4 regions of the Litorihabitans aurantiacus genome follow, and region 3 is predicted to be linked to each of the others. Evidence: riboswitches for the same ligand, from Rfam matches in the RefSeq annotation. Region 3 holds a riboswitch; each other region holds the start of a gene.
The links. Region 3 has a riboswitch for S-adenosylmethionine ahead of QQK22_RS17395 (rhodanese-like domain-containing protein). Riboswitches for the same ligand answer to the same signal wherever they lie in the genome.
Positions count from the first base shown of each region.

Region 1: another riboswitch for S-adenosylmethionine. It lies ahead of QQK22_RS15600 (hypothetical protein); the one in region 3 lies ahead of QQK22_RS17395 (rhodanese-like domain-containing protein).
Region 2: another riboswitch for S-adenosylmethionine. It lies ahead of QQK22_RS16330 (methylenetetrahydrofolate reductase); the one in region 3 lies ahead of QQK22_RS17395 (rhodanese-like domain-containing protein).
Region 4: another riboswitch for S-adenosylmethionine. It lies ahead of QQK22_RS04195 (hypothetical protein); the one in region 3 lies ahead of QQK22_RS17395 (rhodanese-like domain-containing protein).

Region 1 is NZ_BSUM01000001.1:3,269,963-3,274,167, reverse strand. Features, by position in the region: gene QQK22_RS15615 (ketose-bisphosphate aldolase) at 1-52, shown strand, start outside; gene QQK22_RS15610 (hypothetical protein) at 332-946, shown strand; gene QQK22_RS15605 (hypothetical protein) at 1,453-1,875, shown strand; SAM riboswitch class IV at 1,942-2,055, shown strand; gene QQK22_RS15600 (hypothetical protein) at 2,097-3,047, shown strand; gene QQK22_RS15595 (hypothetical protein) at 3,136-3,783, shown strand; gene QQK22_RS19435 (DUF6308 family protein) at 4,070-4,205, opposite strand, start outside.
Region 2 is NZ_BSUM01000001.1:3,425,581-3,429,785, reverse strand. Features, by position in the region: gene metE (5-methyltetrahydropteroyltriglutamate--homocysteine S-methyltransferase) at 1-464, opposite strand, end outside; partial or broken gene QQK22_RS16330 (methylenetetrahydrofolate reductase) at 642-1,520, opposite strand; SAM riboswitch class I at 1,638-1,738, opposite strand; gene QQK22_RS16325 (fasciclin domain-containing protein) at 1,889-2,617, opposite strand; gene QQK22_RS16320 (molybdopterin-dependent oxidoreductase) at 2,773-3,360, opposite strand; gene QQK22_RS16315 (molybdopterin-dependent oxidoreductase) at 3,398-4,205, opposite strand, start outside.
Region 3 is NZ_BSUM01000001.1:3,656,161-3,660,365, reverse strand. Features, by position in the region: gene QQK22_RS17400 (O-succinylhomoserine sulfhydrylase) at 1-1,140, opposite strand, end outside; gene QQK22_RS17395 (rhodanese-like domain-containing protein) at 1,137-1,586, opposite strand; SAM riboswitch class I at 1,594-1,684, opposite strand; gene QQK22_RS17390 (hypothetical protein) at 1,837-3,978, opposite strand; gene QQK22_RS17385 (hypothetical protein) at 4,071-4,205, opposite strand, start outside.
Region 4 is NZ_BSUM01000001.1:904,046-908,250, reverse strand. Features, by position in the region: partial or broken gene QQK22_RS04200 (glutamate-5-semialdehyde dehydrogenase) at 1-1,143, opposite strand, end outside; gene QQK22_RS04195 (hypothetical protein) at 1,256-2,281, opposite strand; SAM riboswitch class IV at 2,649-2,761, opposite strand; gene QQK22_RS04190 (DUF222 domain-containing protein) at 3,081-4,205, shown strand, end outside.

The DNA.
Region 1 (4,205 bases), 390 kb from region 3:
AGGTGTGGGGGCTCGGCGGTGGGTCGAGGGGAAGGCGACCGTGCAGCAGTAGGGGGCTGTTCCGGGGGCTGGTCCTTCGCGACTGTTGCGCTCGGCACGGATGCGAGTTCGTATCCGTGTCGGGCGCAACAGTCGTTCGGCTATCCGGGTCCTGCGTCCTCGTCGATGCGCGGGAACGACGGCGCAGGGTCAGTTGCGGTCGTCGCGCGGGGGGGCCGCGGACCTCATCGGCGGTGTGGTCGCTGTCCACAGATCGGGCACCGGGTCTGGTCGGGCGGGGTCGGGGTGCCCTACTCTCGGCAGCAATCTGGAGGCGTCAGGGGGCGGAACCATGACCAGAGGTGGGCGCTACGCGCGCGTGGCAGCGGGGTTCGCTGCGTTCGGGATCGTCGTGGGTGGGGTCACCGCCTGCTCGCCGGACGAGGAACCGGAGCCGACCGAGAGCTCGACGTCGGCGGAGCCCACGGAGACGGCGACCGAGACACCGAGCCCGACGGCGAGCGAGACAGAGACTCCGACGCTCACGCCCGAGGAGCAGAACATCGAGGCGGCGAAGCTGACCGTCGTCGAGTACTACGCCGCCCTCGGCCGTGTCGGTGCCGCGAGCTACGCGACGTGGCAGGAGGAGCTCGCCCACTTCTGGGGGCCGGACCTGCAGGCGCCGCTCACGTCCTACTACGAGCAGATGGCCGCCACGGGAGAACGGACCGAGGGCGACGTGGCCCTCTCCTCCTTCCAGGTCACCCTGCCCGCGAACCCGGAAGACTTTCCGATGGCGGATGCGGTCGTCTGCGTGGACTCCTCAGCCGTGACGTCGTTCGAGGCGAATGGTGAGCAGAGCGAGCGCCCGAGCACCCGCTTCCCCACCCAGGTCAGGCTGCAGAAGCAGTCCGACGTGTTCTGGACCATCGAGGAGATCGAACCCCAACCCGACCAGACATGCTGAGAAGTCGCGCTCAGGCCCTCGCTGCTGTCGTGCTCCTCTTCATCGGGGCAATGGTCGTGGCGCCGACGCCTGACGCGGCTGCCGCCGAGATCTGCTGGGAGCGGAAGGACCCGGTCACGGGTGAAGTCTCGACGGGTTGCTACGACGACGGAAAGCCGGGCGGCCCGCCACCGCCGGACGGCGAGCCCGCACCTACCGTCCCGCGAGTGTGCGAAACAGGGGGTCGGACAATTCCGTGCGAGACGTACGCGGGGTCCTGGACGGGGCGCTGCTATGCGAAGCCAGCATCGCCGCAGCCAGCACCGGACGACCCCGCCTGGGCGGGTAGAACCGACGGAATCATCGTCCAGTGCACTCCGTACGTCTGCCTCGTTTCCCTGGGTGACACGATCGCGGAGTGCCCGACGGCCGAGATGTACTGGGCTGAGGCCGCTCGCACGGTAGACGAAGAGGCCGTCGCCCGGCAGGCACTGACACAGCTCGACCTCGACCCCATCACCCTCGGGATGGCCCCGCGCCCCAACCTGGCCGACCCCAACGTCCTCATCGGCGCCCCCGCCTACTTCTGGGCCGAGGGAGGGCCTGCCGCGATCGGGCCACTGTCCGCCGCGGTCGACGAGCAGGGCATCACCATCACCCTCGATGCCACCCTGGACGACGTCATCTACGACACCGGCGACGGCACCACCCTCACCTGCACCCGCGACCAGATCGCCACCCCACCAGCCACCATGAGCCTCCAGGACGAGCCCGACTGCGGCCACCACTGGACCACCCCTGGCACCTACACCCTGACCGCCACCAGCAACTGGACCATCACCTGGCAGGGCCCCACCCAGAACGGCACCTTCGACTACGACCTCGAGAGCGCCATCGACGTCCCCGTCACCGACCGACCCACCAACCTCACCACCAACAAGGGCCCCTGAGACCGGGGCTCGCAAGAAGCGCGGCACACCGCGCCGATGTCGGCACCCCGTGGCACAGTGGTGCCCGGTCACGAGGACCAGCGCCAAGCCCTCCGGCTCGCTGGCCAGCAACCGCGCCGCACGGCACGGTGCTCCCGGAGCAAGACCCGCCCGCCGCACCCGCGATGGGAAGTCGTGCTCCGCCGTCGCCCGCGCCGGCGCCCGTCCGTGAGGACCCCACCGTGCCTGACCTCGTCCGCGCCCCCATGCACCACGCCGACCACCCCGACAACGCCTGCCTCGAGGCGTTCGTCCCCACCTCCGTCCTCGCCGCGCCGTTCGGGCACGACTGGGAGGAGCTGCCGTGGCCGTTCGAGATGGCGATGATGGAGTCGCCCGAGTGGATGCTGCTCCATCACGCCCGCCGGCTCTTCGAGGATCCGTTCACCACAGACGCGACGCCGGAGACCAGCGCGTGGCTGACCTCGATGGTGAGCCGCGACGTCGTGCTCGACTGGGTGCCGGGTACCGGTTTCGTGCGCGTGCCGCGTCGGCCGGGGATCGACGTCGGGCTCGTGCGGCGCCGCGACCCCGAGCCACGGCCGTGCGAGCGTGTGATCGGCCTGGACACCGGCAGCAGCGGTTGCCGCGTGCACGGACTCGCCGTCGGCTACCCCCGCGAGGTCCCGGGTGGCTGCCGGCTCGTGTCAGCGCGCGTGTGCGACATCTGCTGGCGCGTGGCCCACGCGCAGCTGCGGCCGCGGCCCGGGGTGGCGATCCGGTGGACGCGGGAGTGCCTGCGGTGCCGCGCCGCCGTCGACGCGCTGCCGAGGTGGGTTCCGCGGCCGGTGCAGGGTGCGCAGCGACTGCTCGCCCAGCGCCACGCCTCCCGGGAGCTGATGGTCGCGATGGGGCGGATGGTCGACGGCGATCGCGCCGTCGTGCCGTGGGCGGAGCGGTTCGGGCCGCAGGGACGGGTGACGCAGGCGGTGCTCGACGGCGGAGGCTGGGCCCCGCCGTCGCCCGAGCCGGTCGTCACCTGGCGCGCGTGGTCGAGCGCGCACCCGGCGTCCGCGGAGGCGTCGGCGCGGTCGGTGGTCGCGATGTTCGAGCGGTCGCTGCCGGAGGGGATGGTGCTCGGGGTGGACGCGGCGAGGCTGGCGGGGATCGTGCGGTGGGAGATGGGTGGCTGAGCGCGGGGCACGAAAGCCGTTCGTGGCGCCGCGCCTCCGAGCCGTTACGTTCGAGGGGGATCGGCACGCACCTGACGACGGAGACGACATGACGACTCGATCCCAGGCCGGCTCACGACCGTGGCTCGGATGGCTGGGGTGGCTCGCCGCGGCCGTGCTGACGATCCTGCTCGTCCTCACGCTCACGGGCCGCTTCGACCTCTCGGCGCCGACGGTGACGACCGACCGGGTGACGCGCGACGTCTCCGTGCTCGACGCCGTCGAGACGGAGGAGCAGGTCGTGCTGCTGACGCTCGGGATCCAGGGCCTGCTGGAGGAGAGCTCGACCGGTGAGGTCCTCGGGATCACGATCCCGGGCAGCGCGCGCTCCTCGTTCATGCGCTACGAGTTCAGCGCGCTCGCGGGCATCGAGGGCGAGGACGTCGCGATCGAGGAGACCGGCGAGGGCGAGTACCTCATCACCATCCCCGAGTTCGTCCTCATCGGGCACGACGACGAGAGCTTCGAGCTCGTCGTCGAGAACAACGGGGTGCTCAGCTTCGTCACCCCCGAGATCGACGAGGTCGAGATGGTCGGCACCATCCTCGACGGCGGGGTCGAGCAGGAGTACCTCGACAGCAACGACGAGCTGCTGCGCGAGCAGGCGATGGCGTTCTACCGCGGGATCGTGAGCGGGATCGACCCGGATGCTGCGGTCGCGTTCGAGTTCGCGGAGGGGGCTGGCGGGCGGGACTGAGCGGGCGGGGCCGGCGTCGGGCGGCCGGCTGTCACGCTCGAAGGTCGCGGCCTGACAGTGCGCCGCCGACGACGTCTCAGCGTGGACCGATCCATTGGAGTGGTCCGGTTATGAGCTCTTTATGGGCGGCAGAGCATGTCCAGCGTGACGGTCGCGATGGACCACCGAACCGCTGCCACGCGCGGAAAACTGCGCATCAGCGGCGGCTCGACCGCCTACGCCAGTCATGCCCCCGACTCATAACTTTGAGAAGTTATGGGCCCCTGTCACGGGCCTCGGCAACCCCCTAAAGCTCCGCGTGGGCTGTCCTCGCCGACTCCGGGACGCTGGAACCGTGCTTCCCCTCCATCCATACGACGACGTCGAGGACCCGCAGCAGTGAGACGCTGCCATCCACGCCAGCACTCCTGCGCAGCGCAGCG
Region 2 (4,205 bases), 230 kb from region 3:
ACGCGACGCGACCCCGCGTAGCCGATCGCCGTGTCCGGCCCGATCTCGGGCACGAGGTAGTGGTAGTTGGAGTCCAGCCACTTGGTCATCTCGAGCGGCACCCGCTCGCCCTCGCCGCGCGCGAGCGTGAAGGAGCCGGTGAGGTCGATCGAACCGTCGGCGGCGCGCACGTCCGCGAACCGCTCGGGCACGATCCCGAGCGCGAGCGTCGCGTCGTGCACCTGGTCGTAGTAGGAGAAGTCCAGCGGGATCGCCGAGTCCTCCGCGCCGAGACCGAGCTCGCGCAGGCGCTCCAGCGTGCGACGGCGCAGCGCGGCCGCGCTCGTCTCGAGCTCCCCGAGCGTGGTGCGGCCGGCCCAGTGGCTCTCGACCGCCTTCTTGAGCTCGCGGCGCGGGCCGATGCGGGGGTAGCCGAGGATCGAGGCGGTCGGGTGGGCGGGGGCGTGCGTGGCGGAACTGGTCACGTGTGCTCCTTCGAGCGTCGGTGGGTGCGGTGAGCAGCGGCGTCGCGCGGGGCTCCGGCATGCGACGTCGTGCGGGGTGATCGGGTGGCTCTGGTGGTGCCGGGTGGTCACGCCGCGCGGGGCTCCGGCTGCGGCGCTTGGTTCCGGTGGTGCTGGTCGTGCTGGCTGGTGGGGGCGTCAGACGGTCTGGCGCAGGACGTCCTCGAGGAGGGCGGTCACGCCGTCGGACCTGTTGAACGTGTAGAGGTGCAGGCCGGGGGCGCCGGCGTGCAGCACCTCGCGGATGAGCGACGACGTCGCCTCGAGGCCCACGCGCGCCCGGTCCGGCTCCGGCGCGTCCTCGAGCCGCGCGAGCAGCTCGCGCGGGTGCGGGATCGCGTTGAGGTCGCACAGGCGGCGTATCCGTGAGGGGTCGGTCAGCGGCAGGATGCCGGGCACCAGCGGGATCGTGATGCCGGCCGCGACGGCGGCGCGCAGCAGCTCGCGGTACGCCGCAGCGTCGAAGAACAGCTGCGTGATGGCGAAATCGGCGCCCGCGTCCTGCTTGGCTCGCAGGGCGGCGAGCTCGTCGTCGCGCACGCGGAAACCCGCGCCCGGTTCGGGCATCCCCGGGTAGGCGGCGACGGCGATGCTCACCGCCGCGCGGCGGCTGCGGTGGTCCGCCAGGCGCGAGAGCGGGTCGAGCCCGCGGGTGCCGAACCGCTCGGCCTCGACCTCGCGGATGAGGGTGACGAGGTCGCAGGCGCGCGCGACCTCGTCTGGCCCGGGCGCCCAGTCGGTCTCCCCCGCGGGCGGGTCGCCGCGCAGCGCGAGGAAGTTGCGGACGCCGGCGTCGAGGAACTCGCCCACGACCTCGCGCAGCTGCGGGTCCGTGCGGCCCACGCACGTCAGGTGGGCGATGACCGGGACGCGCGTCTCGGCGATGATGCGCGCCACCAGCGCCTGCGACCTCTCCGCCGTCGAGCCCGAGGCGCCGTAGGTCACGGAGAAGTAGTCGGCGACGTGGTCGCTGAGGGTGGTCACGGTGTCCCACACCTGCGCCTCGCCCTTCGGCGTGCGCGGGGGTAGAGCTCGTAGCTGATCGTCGGTCGGGGCGGCCGGTACAGGTCGGAGGTGGTCATGCCACGCGCCTCCCGGGTACCGGACGCCGAGAGGGGTGTGCCCGCATCGGTGTCTCCATCGGTCCTGGCGTGAGCACCCTTCCCGCGGGAGGCTTCCGTTGGGGGTTGCTGCGGCGTCGACGAGCCAGGTCTCTCGGCCGCTCTGGATGGTGCTGCGACCCTAGCCCGACGGCGGGGCCCGAGTCCACGGGACGGGCGGGGCGTCCGCATCGTGGTCGGCTCGAGCCCGGGCCACTCCGAGGACAGCACAGCGCCCCGCCCCCCTGATCGGGGACGGGGCGCTGTGGGTCAGCGGGGTGAGGCTCAGGACATCATCGACGGCGGCATGAGCACCGTGTCGATGAGGTAGACCGTGGCGTTGGCGGTCTGGACGCCACCGCAGATGACGGAGGCCTGGCCGCCGACCATCAGGTCGTCGCCCGAACCCTCGATCGTGAGGTCCTCGCCCTCGACGGTCGTGTGGGTGCCGACGACCTGCTCGGGGTCGAGCTGGCCGGGGACCACGTGGTAGGTCAGGACCGTGGAGAGCGCGGTGGCGTCGCCACCGAGCGACTCGAGGGTCGCGGGGTCGATCTTCGCGAACGCGTCGTCGACCGGCGCGAAGACGGTGAACTCGTCGCTGTTCAGCGTGCTGACGAGGTCGACCTCGGGGTTGAGCTGGCCGGAGACCGCGGAGACCAGGGTGGTCAGCAGCGGGTTGTTCGACGCGGCCGTGGCGACCGGGTCCTGCGCCATGCCGGAGACGGAGCCGGCGCCGTCCGGCACGGCCTCCGCGTAGGCGGCGCAGCCGGGGCCGACGAGGTTGGCGGCCGGGTCCATGCTCGGGTCCATCGACTCGGACTCGGTCATGTCCTCGGACGGGCTGGCCGACGTCTCGGTCTCGGACGGGCTCATCGACTCCGAGGACGACGAGGTCTCGCTCGGCGACATCGGGGTCTCGGCCTCGTCGCCGCCGCCACCGCACGCCGACAGCGTGAGCGCGAGAGCGGCAGCGGCGGCCAGCGACGTGAAGGTCTTCTTGGTGGTGAACATCTGAGTGTCTCCTTCGATCGGGGTGCGGCCTGTCGGCCGGTCTCTCACGGATGGTTCGGCGCCCCCGGGAAAGCGGATGGGTCGGATCGAGAAAATTCTCGATCCGACCCATCGATGCTGGTCAGGTGGGGTGCGACAGGGTCGCCCCCGGTACGTCAGGTGACCGTGATGCTGCGCGAGTCGTAGCCGGAGGACCCGTTCGGGATGGGGGCGACCATCTCCTCGATCTGGAGCTCGCCGTCGCCGTCGTAGGCGCGGCAGCGGATCGTGTGCACGCCCTGCTCGGCGGTCCACGTCGTGCGCCACTGGCGCCACGTGTCGTTCGAGAGCGCCGGCGAGAGCTCGACCTCCTGCCACTCCCCCTGGTCGACCTGGATCTCCACCGAGGCGATCCCCCGAGTCTGTGCCCACGCGACACCACCGATCACGACCTCGTCGCCGGCGCTGACCTGGCTGAAGCCGCGCGGCACGTCGATGCGGGAGGCGGTCTTGATCGGTGCCTGCTCGGCCCAGCCGCGCTCGGTCCAGTACGCGACCTCGTCGGCGAACCTCGAGACCTTCATCTCCACGACCCACTTCGTCGCGGAGACGAAGCCGTACAGACCCGGCACGACCATGCGCACCGGGAACCCGTTGCGCTGCGGCAGCACCTCACCGTTCATCCCGACGGCGAGCAGCGCGTCGCGCCCGTCGGTCAGCGCCTCGAGGGGGCGGTCAGCGTGAACCCGTCGATGCTGGTGCACAGCACGCAGTCGGCGTCCGACGCCGGGCCGAGGTCCTTCAGGAGCGGCTCGAGGGGGTACCGGTCCACGTGGCCGTCCCGACGAGCGAGCCCCCGACCTCGTTGGAGACGCAGGTCATGGTGATCGTGCGCTCGACCTGCTCCAGCTCCAGGAGCTCCTGATACGTCAGCGTGCGCTCGGTGTCCACGAGGCCGTAGATGCGCAGCGACCAGTCCTCGGCAGTGATGTTGGGCAGCGTCAGCGCCGTGTCGATGCGGTAGAAGTCCTCGTTCGGCGTGAGGAACGGCTCCTGCCCCTCGACCGCCTCGTCGATCGTGTCGAGCGAGAGGCCCGAGGGGAACTGCTGCGGCGTCGCCTCGGGGAGCCGGAGCGCCTCGCGGCTCGCGTTCACGTCGGCCGAGCTGGGCAGGAGTCGCCCGACGGCGGTCGCGGCCGCCGCCGCGGCGGCGGTGATCCCGACGAGACCGAGGAAGCGACGGCGGCCCAGGGAGCTGGCGTAGGCGGGCTTCGTGGAACGACGCGTGGGGTACTCGCGCGGGTCGGTCGTCCCGGCGCCCTCGGCGGCCTTGGCGTCCGTCTCGGCCTCGGTGTCCGTCGCGTCCTCGGCGTCCTTCGAGCCCTTCGTGTCCTTGCCGCCCGTCGCGCCCTCGCCGTCGCGCTCGGCGATCAGCCGCTCGCGCGTCTCGCGGTCCAGCGCGGTGCGGCGGAAGAGGAGGCCGAGCACGTAGACGCCCACCACGCCGCCGACCAGTGACGGGATGAGGTCCCACACGCCGACGGCGGCGGGCCGGGTGATCACCGCGACCCCGCAGACCGCCACGAGGAGTCCGAGGATCACGGCCGCG
Region 3 (4,205 bases):
CGAGAGGCCGACGCGCTGGCGCCCGTCGTAGCCGGTCTTCATGTGCGTCGTCGTCGCGGGGTGCGTGACGAGCGACTTGGCGTCCCCGAGGTTGTTCGAGATGTCGATCATCCGCAGCGCGTCCAGGAACGCGAACGAGCGGTGCTTCCCGCCGTCGGGATCCTGCGGCCCGTCGAGCGTGAACGCGACGACCGTGCCGCCCGCGCTCTGCTGCGCCTTCGCGAGCTCGTGCTGGGGGTGCGAAGGCAGGTAGGGGTAGCGGACCTCGGTCACGGCCGACTGCGTCTCGAGCCACTGCGCGACCCGCAGCGCGCTCTCGCACTGCCGGGCGATGCGCAGGTCCATCGTCTCGAGGCCCTTGAGCAGCGTCCACGCGTTGAACGGGCTCATCGTGGGGCCGGTGTTGCGGATGAAGGTCTGCAGCGGCCCGGTGACGTAGTCGCGCGGACCGAGCACGGCCCCACCCATCACGCGCCCCTGGCCGTCGATGTGCTTCGTGGCGGAGTAGACGACGACGTCGGCGCCGAGCGCGAGCGGCCGCTGGAGCGCCGGCGTCGCGAAGACGTTGTCGACGATCACGACGGCGCCCGCCGCGTGGGCGAGGCGGCTCACCTCGGGCACGTCCACGATGTCCTGCATCGGGTTCGACGGCGTCTCGAAGAACACGACGTCGGTCGGCCTCGCCAGCGCCTCAGCCCACTGCGCGGTGTCGTGCGCGTCGACGTAGACGGTCTCGACGCCCCACCCGGTGAACAGCTCGTCCAGCACGAGGAGCGTGGATCCGAACATCGCGCGCCCGGCCACGATGCGCGAGCCCTGGCGCACGAGGCACGCCATCGATGCGAAGACCGCGGCCATCCCGGTCGCGGTCGCGAAGCACGCCTCCGCCCCCTCGATGAGCCGGAGCCGCTCCTCGAACGCCGAGGTGGTCGGGTTCGAGTAGCGCGTGTACGTGAAGCGGTCGAGCTCGCCGAGGAAGGCGGCCTCGGCGTCGGCCGCACGCGGGTAGGCGTAGCCCTGCGTGAGGAACAGCGGCTCCGAGATCTCCATGAAGCCGGTGCGCTCCTGGCCGCCGCGGACGGCGAGCGTCGCCGGACGGAGTCCCTCGGGCAGGTGCGAGCGCGGCTGCGGGTCGGTCATCGCTCGCCCTCCCACGCGCGCAGCGGCAGGCCCTGACCCGCCCAGCCGGGGCCGGCGTGACCCTCGACGCCCTCGAGCACGTTGTACGCCGGGCCGAACCCGGCCGACGTCGCGAGCTGGGCCGCGGCGATCGAACGACCGCCCGACTTGCACACGAACAGGACGGTCCGGTTGTCGCCGGGGGTGAGACCGGCGCGCGTCAGCGCCTCGAGGAAGTCCGGGTTCGGCCCCTGGAACGTCTGCAGCGGGTCGAGGACGGCGTCACGGTGGAGCGACGTCAGGTCCGGCACCCCGGTGTGCTGCCACTCCTGGGGGGTGCGGACGTCGACGAGGACGGCCTCGCCGTCCTGCTCCAGCGCCTCCCACGCCTCGGCGGGCGTGAGATCGCCCGCGTAGCCGTGGGTGCCGCCGTCGTGACGACAGTCGGACGATGCGGAATCGGTCATGCTCACTCCTCCATCGGGCCTGGCGGTAGCACCCGCACCCGTGACGGGGGTTGCTGCAGCGTCGTCGAGCCAGGTCTCTCAGCTGCTCTGGATGGTCCCGCCGATGGTAGCGAAGGTGTCACGAGGGTCCGACATCGGTCCGCATCCCGTCCCGCTCCGGCGCACGACGGCGCCTCCCGGGCGGGCGGCCCGCCCGGGAGACGTCGTGGCGTGCGTCAGCAGGTGCGACGCGTCGGTGGTCGACGCAGCCTCACACCGCCGAGGTCGACCGACGCGAGTACCGCAGCGCAGCCGCCCCCAGGAGGAGCAGGAGCCCTGCGATCCCGGCCGCGAACGGAGTGACGCCCGTGGTCGGGAGGGAGGACTGCTGGCTCGCGACCTGCATGGTCGTGCCGGCACCGGTGGTGCCGGTCGCGGTGATCACGCGGCCGTCGTCACTGATGAAGCCGCCGGGGGTGGTCCCCGGGGTCGTGACGTCGATCGGCGTCACCGGGGTCACCGGCGTCACCGGGGTGACGGGCGTGGTCGGGTCCGTCGGGTCCGTCGGGTCGGTCGGGTCGGTCGGGTCGACCGGGTCCGTCGAGTCGACCGGGTCCGTCGGGTCGACCGGGTCCGTCGGGTCAACCGGGTCCACCGGGTCCGTCGGGTCGACCGGGTCCGTCGGGTCGACCGGGTCCGTCGGATCCGTCGGGTCAACCGGGTCGACCGGGTCGGTCGGGTCCACCGGGTCGGTCGGGTCCACCGGGTCCACCGGGTCCACCGGGTCGACGGCGGCCGTCGTGCACTCGGCCGTGGCGTCACCCAGGAGACCGACCGCGATGCAGCCGACGTCGACAGGGACGGTCACCGGCAGCTCGATCCCGATGTCGCCGATGAGACCGCCACCGCCCGTACCGCCGCCGGGAGCCTCGGCGCCCGGGGTGGTGTCGACCGGCTGCGCGGGCGTCGTGGTGCAGTCAACCGCGGCGTCGCCGAGGACTCCGGCGGCGATGCAGCTCACGTCGACGGGCACCGTGACCGGTGCCAGCACCGAGATGTCACCGATGAGGCCGTCGTCCGAGCCCGAGCCCGACGACGACGGCGCAGCCGCCACCGGATCGGCCGGAGCAGCGGGCGACTCGTTGGACACCACCGCGGCGTCACCCAGGACACCTGCGGCGATGTCGGACACGTCCACGGGCGCCGTCACCGGCGCCACCACCGAGATGTCACCGACGAGGCCGTCGTCCGAGCCCGAGCCCGACGACGACGGCGCAGCCGCCACCGGAGCCGCGGGAGCAGCAGCCGAGGTCTCGTTCGAGACCACCGCAGCGTCACCCAGGACACCTGCGGCGATGTCGGACACGTCCACGGGCGCCGTCACCGGCGCCACCACCGAGATGTCACCGACGAGGCCGTCGTCCGAGCCCGAGCCCGACGACGACGGCGCAGCCGCCACCGGAGCGGCCGGAGCAGCGGGCGACTCGTTGGACACCACCGCGGCGTCACCCAGGACACCAGCAGCGACGTCGGACACCTCCACGGGCACCGTCACCGGCGCCACCACCGAGACATCACCGATCAGACCGTCGTCCGAGTCCGAGTCCGAGCCCGAGCCCGAGCCCAACGGCGCCACTGCCACCGGAGCGGCCGAGGCAGCCGCGGGCGTCTCGTTCGAGACCACCGCAGCGTCACCCAGGACACCTGCTGCGACGTCGGACACCTCCACCGGCACCGTCACCGGCGCCACCACCGAGACGTCACCGACCAGACCGTCGTCCGAGTGCGACGAGTCCTCCGCCACAGCGACAGGAGCCGCCTCGACCGGGGCAGCCGGAGCAGCAGCCGGAGTCTCGTGCGAGACCACCGCGGCATCACCCAGGACACCCGCGGCCACGTCGGACACCTCCACCGGCACCGTCACCGGCGCCACCACCGAGACGTCACCGACCAGACCGTCGTCCGAGTGCGACGACTCCTCCGCCACAGCGGCCGGAGCCGCCTCGGCGGGAGCTGCCGGCGCCGGAGCCGCGGGCTCCTCGTGCGAGACGACCGTCGCGTCCCCGACCGCGATCGACTCGACGTCGACGGGGACGGTCACGGGCGCCTCGACCGAGACGTCCCCGGCGAGCCCGTCGCCCTCGACCGCCGCCTGCGGCGCCTCCACCGGACGCTCGACCTCACCACCGCCGCCGACCGGCGCCTGGGGCGGGGCCTCGGCCGGGGCCGCCGGCGGCGACACCACGGCGGCGTCACCGAGGAGGCCGACGGCGACGTCGCTGACCTCCACCGGAACGGTCACCGGGACGTCGATCCCGACGTCTCCCAGCAACCCGTCGGAGGCGTGAGCCGCCCCCGCAGCTGCGGCCACCAGGCCGCCTGACACGAGCACCGTCTGCAGTGCTCGACGCATGACTACGTGCATCGATCCTTCTCCTTGACTGAGGGTGGGTGCGCCACGTGGCGCGATGTCGTCTGCCGGACGTGGTCCGGTCGCGACGACCCTCAGGCGGGAGAGACGGGGATGCGCAGGGCGGGGGCGGGCGGCAGCGCGTCCTGGTGACGCCGGGCCACGCCCACGAGAAGAAGGGCGGAGAGGGCGACGCCGCCGGCCGGGGCCGCCTCGCGCAGCAGGGTCGG
Region 4 (4,205 bases), 2.8 Mb from region 3:
GCTCGGTGCTGAAGCGGTGCGCCGCGGTGACGTCGCGCGTGCAGATGACCTCGGTGTGGCCCGAGGAGTACGTGCGGATGTGGTCGAGCGCGGTGTCGAGGTCGTCGACCACGCGCACGGCGATGTCGAGGCTGAGGTACTCCGTGGCCCAGTCCTCGTCGGTCGCGGCGACGACGTCGGCCCCCTCGGGCGCGAGGGCGGCCGCGTCGTCGTCGGCGTGCAGGCGCACCCCGGCCTCGGTCAGCGCCGCGAGCGCGGCCGGCAGGAACTGCTCGGCGGCGCTGCGGTGGACCAGCAGCGTCTCGAGCGCGTTGCAGACCCCGACGCGCTGCGTCTTGCCGTTCAGCAGGATCGCGACGGCCTGCGCGACGTCGGCGCCCTCGTCCACGTAGAGGTGGCAGTTGCCGACGCCCGTCTCGATCACGGGCACGGTCGACTCGCGCACGACCGTCGCGATGAGGTCCGCCCCACCCCGGGGCACGACGACGTCCACCAGCCCACGGGCGCGCATGAGCGCCACTCCCCGGGCCGCCCGTGCTCGTCGATGCTCGCGACGGCGTCGCGCGGCAGCCCCTGCGACTCCAGCGCGTCCTGCAGGACGGCGACGATCGCGGTGTTCGAGGAGGCGGCGGCCGAGCCGCCGCGCAGCACGACGGCGTTGCCGGACTTCAGGGCGAGGCCCACGACGTCGACCGTCACGTTCGGGCGCGCCTCGTAGATCACGCCGACGACGCCGAGCGGCACGCGCGTCTGGCGCACCCGCAGCCCGTTCGGCAGGGTGCTCCCGCGCACGACCTCGCCGACCGGGTCGGGCAGCGCCGCGACGTCGCGCAGCGCCCCGGCGATCGCGGCGATCCGCTCCGGGGTCAGGGTGAGGCGGTCCAGGAGACCGGGGCTCATGCCACGCTCCCGCTCGCGCGCGACGTCGACGGCGTTGGCCGCTACGACCTCGTCGGCGCGGTCCACCAGTGCGTCGGCCATGGCGTGCAGTGCGGCGTCCTTGGTCGCGCGCGTGGCGCGAACCAGAGCGCGGGAGGCGACCTTGGCGGAGCGGGCGACGGCATGGACGGCGTCGGTCACCGACGTCGCGCCCTCGGTGGGGCCCTCCGCGGCGCGGGGGGCGTCGGTCTCGATCACGGACATGCCCCCAGGGTAGGGCGCGCGCGGGTGCGGGCGATCGGTGGTCAGCAGGTGGTCGTCGGGTGGTCTGGCGGCGGGAGGTGGACCGGGCGTGCGGTCCACCTCCCGCGGATCGTCAGCGGGACGCGGGCGACGCCGGACGCGAGGTCGCGGCGGGGGCGGGCTCCGCCGTCGTCGACCCCGCGACGCCGAGGAGGCCGCGCTCGCGCAGCTCCGGCGCGAGCTCGGCCGCGAGGGCGTGGACGTCGGCGGGGAGCGATCCGGGCTGGATCACGAACCCGTCGACGGCACCCTGGGTGAACCAGTCCTCGAAGACGTCGGCGACGCCGCGCGCGGTGCCCGCGACGGTGAGCTGGTCGCGGTCCGACGCGCCGGCGAGGTCGCGGATGAGGTCGGCACGGAAGAGCGCGCTCGGGGCGTCCTGCGCGATGACGGTGACGGCGTCGACCACCACGCGCACGTCGTCGGGGTTGCGGCCCGCCTCGAGCGCGGCCGTGCGGATCGCGTGCCGGCGGCGCGCGGCCTCGACCGGGCTGGAGACCGTGAGGCGCACGACGTCGGAGTGGCGGCCGGCGACGACGGCCGTGGTCGCCTCGGTCGGCGCGGTCACGATCAGGGGTGCGCGGCCGCCGGTGGCCGCACCGGGCGTGCCGTTCCAGACGCGGCGGACCTCGGCGTGCACGCCGCCCGCCGTGACGCTGATCGGGAGCTGCCAGCCGGCACGGCCGCCGCTGCGGGCGTGGATGCCGGCGACGGCGCGGGCCAGGCGCACCGGGTCGAGGAAGCCGGCGGGGAGCGCCGGGACGACGACCGGGCCGTCGGCGAGCGCACCGGCGGCGGCGAGGCGCGAGGCGATGACGGCCGGGTCGAGCCAGGCGTCGGGGCGCGGGGCGTCGTCGAGGCGGAAGGACTCGCCGAAGGTCAGGAGGTCGACGCCGGCGGCGCGAACCAGGTCCACGTACTCGGCGACGGCGGCGACGTCGACGCGGTCACCGGTGGCGGCGCCGGGGCGGGCGAACGTCGAGGCCTTGGCGCCCAGCGACGTGAGGTCGAGGCCGAGGTGGAGGTGACGGCGCGAGGGCTGGTTCGGGTCGGGCTGGCTGGGCTGGGAGGTGTGCTGGTTCGAGCTGTGCTGCGACATGGTTCGAGGTCCTCTCCCCGCGGGGCGGGGTCATGTGTGACGTGTGGACCGTCCGGGGCCGTGGTCGCGCCGCGGGCTCTGTGCACCGGGCTCGCGAGGGGCGAGGCGGGGTGCTGCGGGCGGGCGCGGTGACGCGGGACGGGATCGCTCCGTGGGGCGGAGCCGGGGCACGACGGCAGGATGCTGGCCTGGCCAGCGGTGGAGCTCCGGCGGACGCGTGGTCCGCGGGATCTTCCGGCCGCCGTCAGCGCATACACGGGTGCGCGGTGAGCGCACCACACATGAGGGTGGTGGTGGAGCGTCGCAGGGGAATCATCTGCTGAGCCGTGACCATCGGACTTCTTCCTCGTAGCTTCCGCGAGATGCGGACGAGCGCTTGCCCTGACAGGTAGTCAGGGCCTGGTCGTCACCCGGGGCACCCCACCGCAGGTGGAGGGTTGCCGACCAGCAAGCCGGGGCTGAACGCTGGTACTCAAGACCGTGATGATGACGCTACGGGGGGTTTGGTTGCCGTGTCAACCTCGAGGGTGCATCGGTGGCGGGAGTTATCCCCAGAGTCCGCGGAGACCCACTCGATGTCAGTGCTCGGAGGTATCTTGGCAACAGGTGTTCGACAGGGGGTCGGCACCGGGCTGAGGCGCCGAGGGGGTGGACGATGGTCGGGGTTCTCGAGGTTCGGGCGGAGGCACGGGGCGATGCAGCTCCGGACGCGCCGACGACCGTCGGGGCCACGGAGGCGCGTGTAGGTGGTGGCCGTGTCGCGGGCGTCGCGGATGGCAACGGCGGTGGGCGCGCCGGGGTGCGGACGGCCGCCGATCGACCCTCGTCGCTGGCGCACCACGCCGACGCCCTTCTCACGCATCTCGGCGCCCTCACCTCCGCCGTCGCGGACGAGACACACACCCCTGCGGAGCTGCGGCACGCGCTCGACGCCGTGGACCGCGCGGTCTCGCTCCTCGGGCTCGTGCAGACGCGTCTCGCCGGCGCCGTCAAGGCTGCCGAGATCGCGCGAGACCCTGCGGTCGAGCGCGACTTCGCCCTGCGTCGAGGGCTCGCCACGCGCCGTGGCCGAGGCCAGGCGCTCGCGGAGGACGAGCTCGGGCGCACCCTCGACCTCATGCCCGCACTGTCCCGAGCCGTCGCCGACGGCGGTCTGACCATCGACCACGCCCAGGCGGTCTCGTCCGTCCTGTCCCGCACCGGCGACCGCGCTCGGCGCGAGCTGGGTGCGCACGCGGAGGAGATCGTCGAGGCCGCTCGCGAGCTCGACGTCCCCGCGCTCAGGCGTGTGCTGCAGCGTCGCGCGGCCGAGCTCGAGGCGGACGCCGCCGACCGGTCCTTCGCGGGTGCACGCCACCGTCGGTACCTGCGCCTGGTGGCGCGGGCGGACGGTGTCGAGCTGTCCGGGTTCCTCGACGTCGTGGCGGGCGAGACCGTCCGCACGGCGCTGGAGGCCGTCACACCCGTGCCGGCGGCCGACGACGAGCGCTCCGGTCAGCAGCGCACCGCCGACGCGCTGGTGTCGTTGTGCGATCGCGCGCTCGGAGTCGGGGTCGACCGCGCCGGTGCGCAGCTGCGGCCGCACCTGAGCGTCCTGCTGCGGGAGGAGACGTGGGCGGTCCTGTCCCGGCGCCGCCGCGAAGGGACGACCGGTACGAGCGGAGGTACGCCGTTGGGGGTTCGGGGTGACGCGCCCGGCGCGGCGCCGCCCATCGACGAAGATGCGACGGCGCGAACGCCCGTGGCTGGAGCAGGAGCCCACGGCCGGATGACGGGCGCGGCGATCGAGCGCAGCGGACTCGATGCTCCTCCCCCGCTGGCCCAGCTCATGGATGGCACGTTGCTGCCGTTCGCCGCACTCGAGGTGCTCTCGTGCGACGCGGTGCTGCAGCGCACCGTCCTCGACCCGACCGGTGAGCCGCTC